DNA from 3 places in the Rahnella aceris genome. Region 3 is predicted to be linked to each of the others. Evidence: predicted binding sites of a transcription regulator. Region 3 holds the regulator's gene; each other region holds the start of a gene.

The links. The regulator CRP, encoded in region 3, controls carbon source genes, mostly activating them, when cyclic AMP is high. The targets are predictions, from matches to a motif close to ATGTGANNNNNNTCACAT.
Region 1: the regulator CRP is predicted to act here: its motif matches at 2,075-2,092, upstream of gntK (gluconokinase).
Region 2: the regulator CRP is predicted to act here: its motif matches at 1,959-1,976, upstream of GW591_RS01625 (YfcZ/YiiS family protein).

The regions. Positions count from the first base shown of each region.
Region 1 covers NZ_JAADJV010000001.1:1,542,739-1,545,951, forward strand. The annotation lists gene edd (phosphogluconate dehydratase) at 1-15, opposite strand, end outside; gene gntU (gluconate transporter) at 32-1,369, opposite strand; gene gntK (gluconokinase) at 1,366-1,905, opposite strand; gene yahO (DUF1471 family periplasmic protein YahO) at 2,400-2,678, shown strand; gene GW591_RS06895 (hypothetical protein) at 2,749-2,895, shown strand; gene GW591_RS06900 (CopD family protein) at 2,943-3,213, opposite strand, start outside.
Region 2 covers NZ_JAADJV010000001.1:322,159-325,371, reverse strand. The annotation lists gene fadI (acetyl-CoA C-acyltransferase FadI) at 1-1,179, opposite strand, end outside; gene GW591_RS01625 (YfcZ/YiiS family protein) at 1,499-1,831, opposite strand; gene fadL (long-chain fatty acid transporter FadL) at 2,248-3,213, shown strand, end outside.
Region 3 covers NZ_JAADJV010000004.1:75,129-78,341, reverse strand. The annotation lists gene GW591_RS18625 (YccS/YhfK family putative transporter) at 1-1,440, opposite strand, end outside; gene crp (cAMP-activated global transcriptional regulator CRP) at 1,502-2,134, opposite strand; gene GW591_RS18615 (OsmC family protein) at 2,497-2,904, shown strand; gene GW591_RS18610 (phosphoribulokinase) at 2,908-3,213, opposite strand, start outside.

The DNA.
Region 1 (3,213 bases), on a different contig from region 3:
GGTGTTGTTAATCATAATGTTGTCCCCTTTCTTAAAGCATCGTGAAAGCAATCATGCCGATGATCCCGCCAGTCGTGCCGAGCAGGGTTTCCATCACCGTCCAGGTTTTCAGCGTTTGCAGTTCGCTGGCACCGGTGAACTTGCCGAATAACCAGAAACCGGCATCGTTCACGTGGCTGAGCACAATGGAACCGCCGGTAATGCAGATGGCGAGTGCGGCCAGCTGACCGCCGTTGAGCCCCATCTGATGGGTTACCGGCAATACCAGCCCGACAGTGGTCAGACAGGCCACGGTGGCTGAACCCTGAATCACCCGTACCACTGCTGACAGTGCAAAACAGGCCACGGCAATCGGTAAGCCGGTGCCGATCATCGCGTCACCAATGGCCGGGCCGACGCCGGAATCCACCAGAATTTGTTTGAATACGCCACCCGCACCGGTCATCAGCAGGATGATCCCGGCGGGCTGAACGGCGGCTGAGCAAATGGCCAGCGTCTGTTCGTTGGTCATGCCGCGTGGTTTTGCCAGCCCGTAAATGACAATCAGGCAGGCAATCAGAATGGCGGTAAACGGATGGCCGATAAACTCCAGCCAGTCGTGCAATGGCGTACCCGCCGTGACAAAGCGTGCGCCGATGGTTTTCATTCCCACCAACACCAGCGGACACAAAATCAGCGCCAGACTGAAACCGAATGACGGCAGGTTATCTTTGTTGAGCGTCGGGGCATTTTCTTCAACAGGCATCGGCCAGCTGACATGACGGCTGATAAAATTGCCGTACAGCGGACCGGCGACCAGCATGCCGGCAATCGCGGCCACCAGACCGATGGCGATCATCCAGCCAAAATCGGCATTCATCTGCGACGCCAGCAGCATCGGGACCGGCCCCGGAAGCAGGAAACACGCCGCTGCCGCGACACCGGCAAATAACGGGATCGCCAGCCTGACGATGTTGCCGTCAGTACGGCGCGCCACCGCGAACACGATGCCAATCAGCAGCACAATCGCCACATCGAAAAACAGCGGCAAGGCGCAAACCAGCCCGGCAATCCCGAGAGCATAATGGGCTTTGTTTTTGCCAAAACGATTCAGTAAATGGGCCGCAATTTGGTCAAGTGCGCCGACTTCATGCAGGATCTTGCCGAACATCGCCCCCAGCGCCACCACAATCGCCAGAAAACCCAGCGTGCTGCCCATGCCTTTCTGCATGGTGTCGGCAATGGTATTGACCGGCATGCCGGAGAAAATCCCGGCGGCAATCGACACCAGCATCAGCGCGACGAACGCGTGCATACGCACTTTCATCACCAGAAAAAGCAGCAGCAACACGGAGCCTGCTGCAGTACCGACTAAAGTTACTGTATTCACGCGCAATGCTCCTGTTGCTGAAAACTACGGATGTGTTGCAGGGTCTCTGCAATCACCGCATCAAGCGGCTGATGAATGCCGATGGTGATCACGTCACTTTCTTCAGCGCCAGGTTGTTCGAGTGCTGCAAACTGTGAGATCAGCATCTGCGATTTAAAAAAGTGCCCTTTGCGTGCGGCCATGCGTTCTTCGATGACCGGGAATTCACCCTGTAAATAGATGAAAGACAGGTTGGCGTTACCTGCGCGCAGACGATCGCGGTAACGTTTTTTCAATGCCGAGCAGATGATGACCGACACATTATTGGTACGCTGCATGGCAAACGCGGCATCATTGAGGGCGGCCAGCCACGGCGCGCGGTCGTCATCATTGAGGGCGTCACCGGCGGCCATTTTCAGGATATTACTGCGGGGATGTAAGAAATCGCCGTCAAGAAAACCGGCGGAAAGCTGGTGTGCCACGGCGTTGGCGACGGCTGATTTTCCGCTGCCTGATACGCCCATAAACACATAAATTCGGTTCTGATCATTGTTCACGGTTGCGCTCCTCGACTGGTTAAAAAACGCGAAAGACGGGTCAGTGGTTTTATTCGTTATGTCCACACTGTTCATGTTTATCCGCAATGTTACCGGTAACATGTTATCGGTAACATTATCAGAGGCTTTTTCACGCGTGACAATCTGCCCGTGCAGGGGAAAAGCATAAATGTGATCTGCTTCAAAGTTAATTATTAGCAATGAAACATATTTCGGACGGGGGTTAACAGATGGATAACATGCGCAGGCGAAACGAAAAGTATGTGATTGCTATTACTGTGTACAAAACCTCCGGCACAAAAGACTAAAAACCGCACCGGTTGCTTAATTTTTTCTTCCCTCCTTGTAATTATTGACTTCCTTGTCTATTACTAAATGGCAGTGATAACTCACTCTTTTAAACAGTGAGTTATTGATTAACAGGGTTTCACTAAATAAACAGCTTTCTATTACTTTCCTTCAATTTACTGGGCAATTTAAAATCTGAGGATTACATGAAAATATCTAAAGCTCTGCTGGCAGTGGCTGTGATGGGCTGTGTCTCTTTCAGCACTTATTCTGCTGAATTAATGAAGAAAATAGATTTTGAAAAAGTGGCTTCTGAGTATACCAAAGTCGGCTCTGTGACCACCTCAAATAAAACCTCGCAGTCCGGCGCCATTGAAGATCTTTCTAAGAAAGCCGATAAAAAAGGCGGCGATGTATTTGTATTAACCTCCGGTAATACCAACAATAAAATTCACGGTACTGCTGACGTTTATAAGAAAAAATAAGTATTTTGTTTTCTGCACAATAAGCAATAAAAAGAAGCCTGCAAATTTGCGGGCTTTTTAATGGACGATTATGCTGCTGTCGGCTCCGCTGATGCTGGTTATTATCGGGCTGGGATCGTTTGCCGTGCGCGAAAACCATTCGCTGACAATTTTAAAGGAAGGCAATATTCCGCCGGTGCCCTGCACCCTGATTGCGCTGGTGAACGGCGAGTCATAAAAAAATCCACGCTTTCACGTGGATTGAGTTTTGCGGGAAACCGGATGTCAGAAAGGCCTGATTATCGCCAAAATACCAATGAGGATCACACCGACAATAATTACCGCGCTGGCGTTGCGCACCAGCGCGAAATCTTTCACCGGCTGACCGGTGGCGCGACGACGTAAATCGCCGGAAAGCAGCCCGTGCAGCGCGGAGAGAACCAGCACCACCACCATTTTTATCAGCAGCCAGGCATGGGGGAATTTGCCATAACTGACGATCATCACGATGCCCGCCACCCACAACAGGATCATCGCCGGGCTGGTGACACTGCGC
Region 2 (3,213 bases), on a different contig from region 3:
AGGATGTCCGTAGGCCAGTGAACCGCCCAGAACATTGAATTTATCCCAGTCTATTTCGCCAACTGCCTGACTGCGGCCGAGTTTTTCGCGGGCGAATTCATCACTGGCTAACATTTTGATATTCGCCAGCGTCTGCGCGGCAAACGCTTCGTGCATATCGATAAGATCCAAATCACCCAGCGTCAGCCCTGCGCGGTCCAGCGCCAGCGGCGTGGCATAAGCAGGCCCGAGAAGCATATCTTCCCAGACGTCGATGGCAGCAAATGCGAAACTTTTCAGGTAGCCGAGAGGTTCAAGACCCAGTTCACGCGCGCGGGATTCGCTCATCATTAATATCGCCGCCGCACCGTCAGTCAGCGGCGTGCTGGTGGCAGCGGTAACAGTGCCGTGTTTGCGGTCAAACGCCGGACGTAATTTGGCGTACTGGCTGATTTCAGAATTCAGGCGGATGTTGTTGTCTTTTTGCAGCACTTCGCGGTAAGGCGGAATCTGCGCTGCCATCACCTGCGAGCTTAAATAACCCTGCTCCCACGCCTGTGCAGCCAGCGTATGAGAACGGTGCGCCAGCTCATCCTGCTGCGCACGGCTGATATTGTGGCTTTTCGCCATCTGCTCAGCGGTATCCCCCATGCGCAGACCGGTAGAATATTCGGCTACTGCCGGCGGCACCGGCAATAAATCACGCAGTTTCAGTTTGCTGAAAATGGAAAGGCGCTGCGACAGAGTGCGCGCTTTATTAACATCCACCAGGGCGCGGGCGAGACGTTTGCTGACGCCAATCGGCAGTACTGAAGAAGAATCCGCTCCGCCTGCGATCCCGACCTGCACCATGCCGCTCATAATGCTTTCGGCCACGTTGGCGACCGCCTGAAAACTGGTGGCGCAGGCACGTGAAACGCTGTACGCATCGGTCGACACATTCATGCCGGTGCCGAGCACAATTTCGCGGGCGATATTCGGCGCTTCCGGCATCTGGACTACCTGGCCGAAAACCAGCTGGTCGATGTGCTTCGGGTCTATCCCACTTTTTGCCAGCAGCTCACTGACCACAATTTTGCCGAGATCGACAGCAGGAATGCCGTGATAAGCGGTGGCCTGTTTGGCAAACGGCGTGCGCAAGCCGTCGACAATCGCAATGCGATCGCCCTCACGCGTCACCAGTGGAATAACGTTATTCATACGAGCTCCTGAGAAAAATAGGGTCCTAAGAGGTCAGACCTGATAACTCAGTTTTAACTATGTATTTACATTTGGCAAAGTGAAAGGCAATGAAGTGCGAGCAACAGCAAATTTTTCTGAAATAAGAATGAGAAGAAAGGCGGCAGGCAGAAATAGCAGACAAAAAAATACCGCTTATTTAAGCGGTATTACAACTTCCCCTAAATAATTTGAGTCGCAGGAAGGCGGCAATCGAAGTAATCCCGATGAGCTGACATAAGTCAGTGATTCGGGTTACTGAGTGCAGCCAACGCATCTGCGGCTCAAAGTATGACGGGGATTAACGCAGCCCGAGCTGGAAGATCATCGTTTCAGCCTGACAGCTGAAAGTAAAATCGATATTCAGTTCAACACCGCCTGCTACTTTTTCGATACGGCTGGTGATTTCGCACGGCTCAGATTCTACGCCGCGGGCACGTTCGGTCAGGGCTTGCAGGGTTTCTTTCGCCTGGGCTTCGGTTTCGAAAACGCGGCTGTAAGAAGCAGTGCAATCAGTGTTGTCCATGATGGTACCCACATCTACACAACAGCAGGCTGCGGTTTCTTCCGCACCACATTTGTTGATGGAATGCAGAGGTTGAGTGGATTTAGAGGACATGGTTACGTCAGACATAATTTCTCCCCGGCACCAACGGCAACATCCACCGTCTGGCCTGTTTGCGAATAAAGTTTTATTTCCAGCCTGTATTTTACGCCACCTCTCTGACAACACACTAGCACTTACTTATTATGTGCCTTTCAGGTGATCCAGATCACGTATATGTAAGTAATCGATGATTACAGCGTTATTGTTCTCACTTTAACGTTTCTTAATTGAACTTTTATTGTTTGTTTTTTGTTAAGCAGATCCAATTTCTTGCATCAAATAAGAAATATCAACGAAACATTATTGCAACTTCACCACAGGTCAGACCTATACTTCGCTCACTGGTCTGATTTGTCAGACTGATAACGGACCCTACAATCCCGCGCTCATTGTTACTCCATGTAACATTGTTTGATAAAAAACATAAAATTGAGGTTTTGGTCATGAACCAGAAAAACCTGTTTAAAAGATCAGCTCTGGCAGCTGCAGTGGCAATTGTTTCCTCCAACGTATATGCAGCAGGTTTTCAGTTAAATGAATATACCGCTGCGGGTTTAGGTCGCTCTTTCTCGGGTGAAGGTGCCATCGCTGACACCGCGGCATCCGGGAGCCGTAACCCGGCAACCATGACCATGTTTGATCGTCCTTCCTTCTCCGCGGGCGCGATTTATATCGACCCGGATGTCAAAGTGACGGGCAACTCGCCGGTTACAGGTCAGAGCACTGATGCGGATAACATTGCACCAAATCAGTGGGTACCGAACCTGCACTTTATTATGCCGCTCAATGATCAATGGGCCGTCGGTGCATCAGCTACGTCAAACTACGGTCTGGCGACAGAATTCAGCGATAATTATCCGGCAGGCCCGATCGGCGGCGAAACTGACCTCACTACCGTCAACACTAACTTAAGCGTTGCTTACCGTTTGAACCAGCATTTCAGCTTCGGCCTGGGCTTTGATGCCGTTTACGCGAAAGCTAAATTCCGTCGTACCGCCGGTGAACTGGTGCCAATTCAAACCGGTGGCCGGCTGCCTGCGGATACGGAAGCCGCCAAGCTGAAAGGCAATGAGTGGGGCTACGGCTGGAACGCCGGTATCCTGTATGAAGTGGATGATAATAACCGCTACGGCTTCACCTACCGTTCTGAAGTCAAAATTGACTTCGATGGCGAATACCGCAACGGCATTCCAAAAGCCTTAGGCGGGACTGGCGGTCAAACTGTTCCGGGTTCCCTGACCCTGAACCTGCCAGAAATGTGGGAAGTGTCCGGTTATAACCGTGTGGCACCAAAATGGGCGATTCACTACAGCCTGGCTTACACCAGCTGGAGCCAGTTCCAGGAGCTGAAAGCCACCGGTTCTAACGGCCAGACGCTGTTCCAGAAAGATGAAGGCTTTCATGATGCT
Region 3 (3,213 bases):
CATCGCCAGCAATTGCAGGGTATACACTGCAGTCACCGTCATGCCGACCATCGCCAGTCCGTAGTTTTTGCGCAGAACGGTATAGGACAACAGGGTGATCAGCAGCATGCACAGCAGCGTGGTGCCTTCCGGCAGTTCCAGTTTGAGCAAGCCTGAGGCAATCAGCAATCCGGCCAGCGTACCGAGTGCACGGTGCTGGATCCTCACCCGCGTGGCGTTATAACCGTTCTGGCTGACCAACATGATAGTCAGCAAGATCCAGTAGGGTTTGGGCAAATTGAAGAACAGACCCAGACTGCTGCCAATCGCCAGAATAATGCCCAAACGTGCGGCATTACGCAGTGCCACGGATTTGAAGGAAAGATAGCTTTTCAGCGCGGGCCAGAAGGGCAAACGCGGCTGGGTGTTCATCAGGTCACGTTTGTACAACGGCCGCTGTGTGCGTAACAGACGGGCAATGCGGCTGAAATGGTAATAACAAAACTGACCTACCGGATTGTCCGGGTTGCGCGCGGCGATTTTCTCCAGCGCGGTCAGCTCATTGGCCATCGTAAAGCGCCCGGATAAACGATGATAAAGAATATCGTCGGCAATCACCCGAAGACGGGTGGAAATCACCTGCGCATTTCGGCGGATAACCGCTTCGGCATGGCTTTCCTCCACCAGTTTCTGCACTTCTTCCGGCTGATGCAGGCTCACTGTAATGTGCTCCTGCAAATCGAGCGCCACCTGAAAACGCTGAAATAGCCGCTTATGGTGATGATGATGTCCGTGCTGGGGCAACATGTGTAATTGCTGATAAAGCAGGGCAATCAGGTCGATAACCTGCTGCTGGCGGGTTAGCAGTGGGGGTAACGCAGTTTCGGGATCGGTATGTTGCGTCAGCAGGCTGTACTTGGCTTCGAAATAATCCGCGAGTTGCAGATAGAGCTGGCTGAGCGTTTCGCGCATCGGCTGTTCTTCCGAAATACGAAACCACGCCCAGTTAAACAATCCGTACCAGGCTGTGCCAGCGGCGAACAACACCGGGGCCTGCCACATCGGGCGCACGCCCACCATACTCAGCGTGAAGATAGTCGCCACCAGCGCACCGGGCAGCAGGCGCGCATGCAGCGGGCTGATTTCACCGGTGACGCCCAGCAGTAACGCCAGCGACAGCATGATCAGCGGCAGCGGTATATGCCAGCTTTCGAGCATCAGTTGCAGCAGAAGGCTGCTCACGGCAAAGAGTGAACCGCCGACGAGCAGGCGTTTGAAAAAGCGTTTATGCGGGGTATCCAGACCGGCGATGTTACAACAGGCCGGGCAGAGGGAAAACAGCAGGCCCATTTGCAAATTGCCAAACAGCCAGCAAATGCCAACAGGCAAGCACAACACCAGCGTCTGGCGCAGCGCGTAGTTCACTTCAGGATGGTAAAACAGTCTTCGCCATAGCGTCATGGGTAAAGCTTAGCCCATAAAAAAGGCGCGACAGTGTTTTGCCGCGCCAATTTTTGAGGGATTAACGTGTGCCGTAAACGACAATCGTTTTACCGTGTGCGGAGATCAGGCTTTGATCTTCCAGCATTTTGAGAATGCGTCCGACTGTTTCACGTGAACAACCGACGATTTGGCCAATTTCCTGGCGGGTAATCTTGATTTGCATCCCGTCCGGATGGGTCATTGCATCAGGCTGTTTAGCCAGATTGAGCAAGGTTTGAGCGATACGACCGGTAACGTCAAGGAAGGCAAGGTTGCCGACTTTCTCTGACGTCACTTGCAGACGGTTGGCCATCTGCGCGGAGAGACGCATCAGAATATCCGGGTTAACCTGAATCAGCTGGCGGAATTTTTTATATGAAATTTCAGCCACTTCACAGGCAGTTTTAGCACGTACCCAGGCACTGCGTTCCTGACCTTCTTCGAAGAGTCCCAGCTCACCGATGAAGTCACCTTGGTTAAGGTAGGACAGTATCATTTCCTTGCCTTCTTCATCTTTAATCAGGACAGCAACTGACCCTTTCACGATGTAGTAAAGCGTTTCGGCTTTTTCACCCTGGTGAATCAGCGTACTTTTAGAAGGATACTTATGTATATGACAGTGAGACAGGAACCATTCAAGAGTCGGGTCTGTTTGTGGCTTGCCGAGAACCATTTGCTATTATCCTCTGTTGTTATCGCTGCCCAAAATCACAGGGCTCAGAGTTCCCTGTACGGCACTTCAAATCCAAAGCGCCCTTTCAGCATATAACTCTCCAGAAATGCTGCAAGCGGATGTCGGAGTGCAACAGCCTGTTTATTGCTGTCATCACCGTGGGTTCTGTACTTAAACCGCAAAAACCGTCACCGCAATTTACTGGAAAGTATGTTTCGGCTTTGTTTGTAGCACAGGTTTGAGATGCTGTCTTCTGTTGTCTCGCTTCAGCATGATGGCGATCGGGTTACGTTGCCAGATTTTAGGTGAAAGGGTACTCTGAGAGCAGATTTCGACAAGTTTATTCACCGGGAGAATAGTTCATGCATGCACGTGTCAAATGGGTTGAAGGACTGACATTTTTAGGTGAGTCTGCATCGGGTCATCAGATTTCAATGGATGGAAACGCGGGTGATAAAGCCCCAAGCCCGATGGAAATGTTACTGATGTCCGCAGGGGGGTGTAGTGCAATCGACGTGGTGTCAATTTTGCAAAAAGGTCGTAATGACGTGCGTGATTGTGAAGTGAAGCTGACCTCACAACGCCGCGAAGAAGCGCCGCGTCTGTTCACTCACATCAATCTGCATTTTATCGTCACCGGTAAGGATCTGACCGATAAGATTGTTGAACGCGCAGTCAGCCTGTCTGCCGAAAAATACTGTTCTGTGTCTCTGATGCTGGGGAAAGCGGCCACAATCACCCACAGCTTTGAAGTGATTGCAGCCGAATAAAGTTTACTCGATCTTCTTGCCTTCCATCAGGCGCTGCACCAGCGGCGCCATGATCAGCTCCATCGCCAGCCCCATTTTGCCGCCCGGCACCACCAGTGTTTTGATGTGCGAGATAAACGACCCTTGCAGCATGGCCAGCAGATACGGGAAATCGATGTCATCCAGTCCCTGAAAATGAATCACCACAAAGCTTTCATCCAGTGACGGAATGGCTTTGGCGGCAAACGGGTTCGAGGTGTCGATGGTGGGTACCCGCTGGAAATTGATGTGTGTGCGGGAAAACTGCGGCGTAATGTAATTGATATAGTC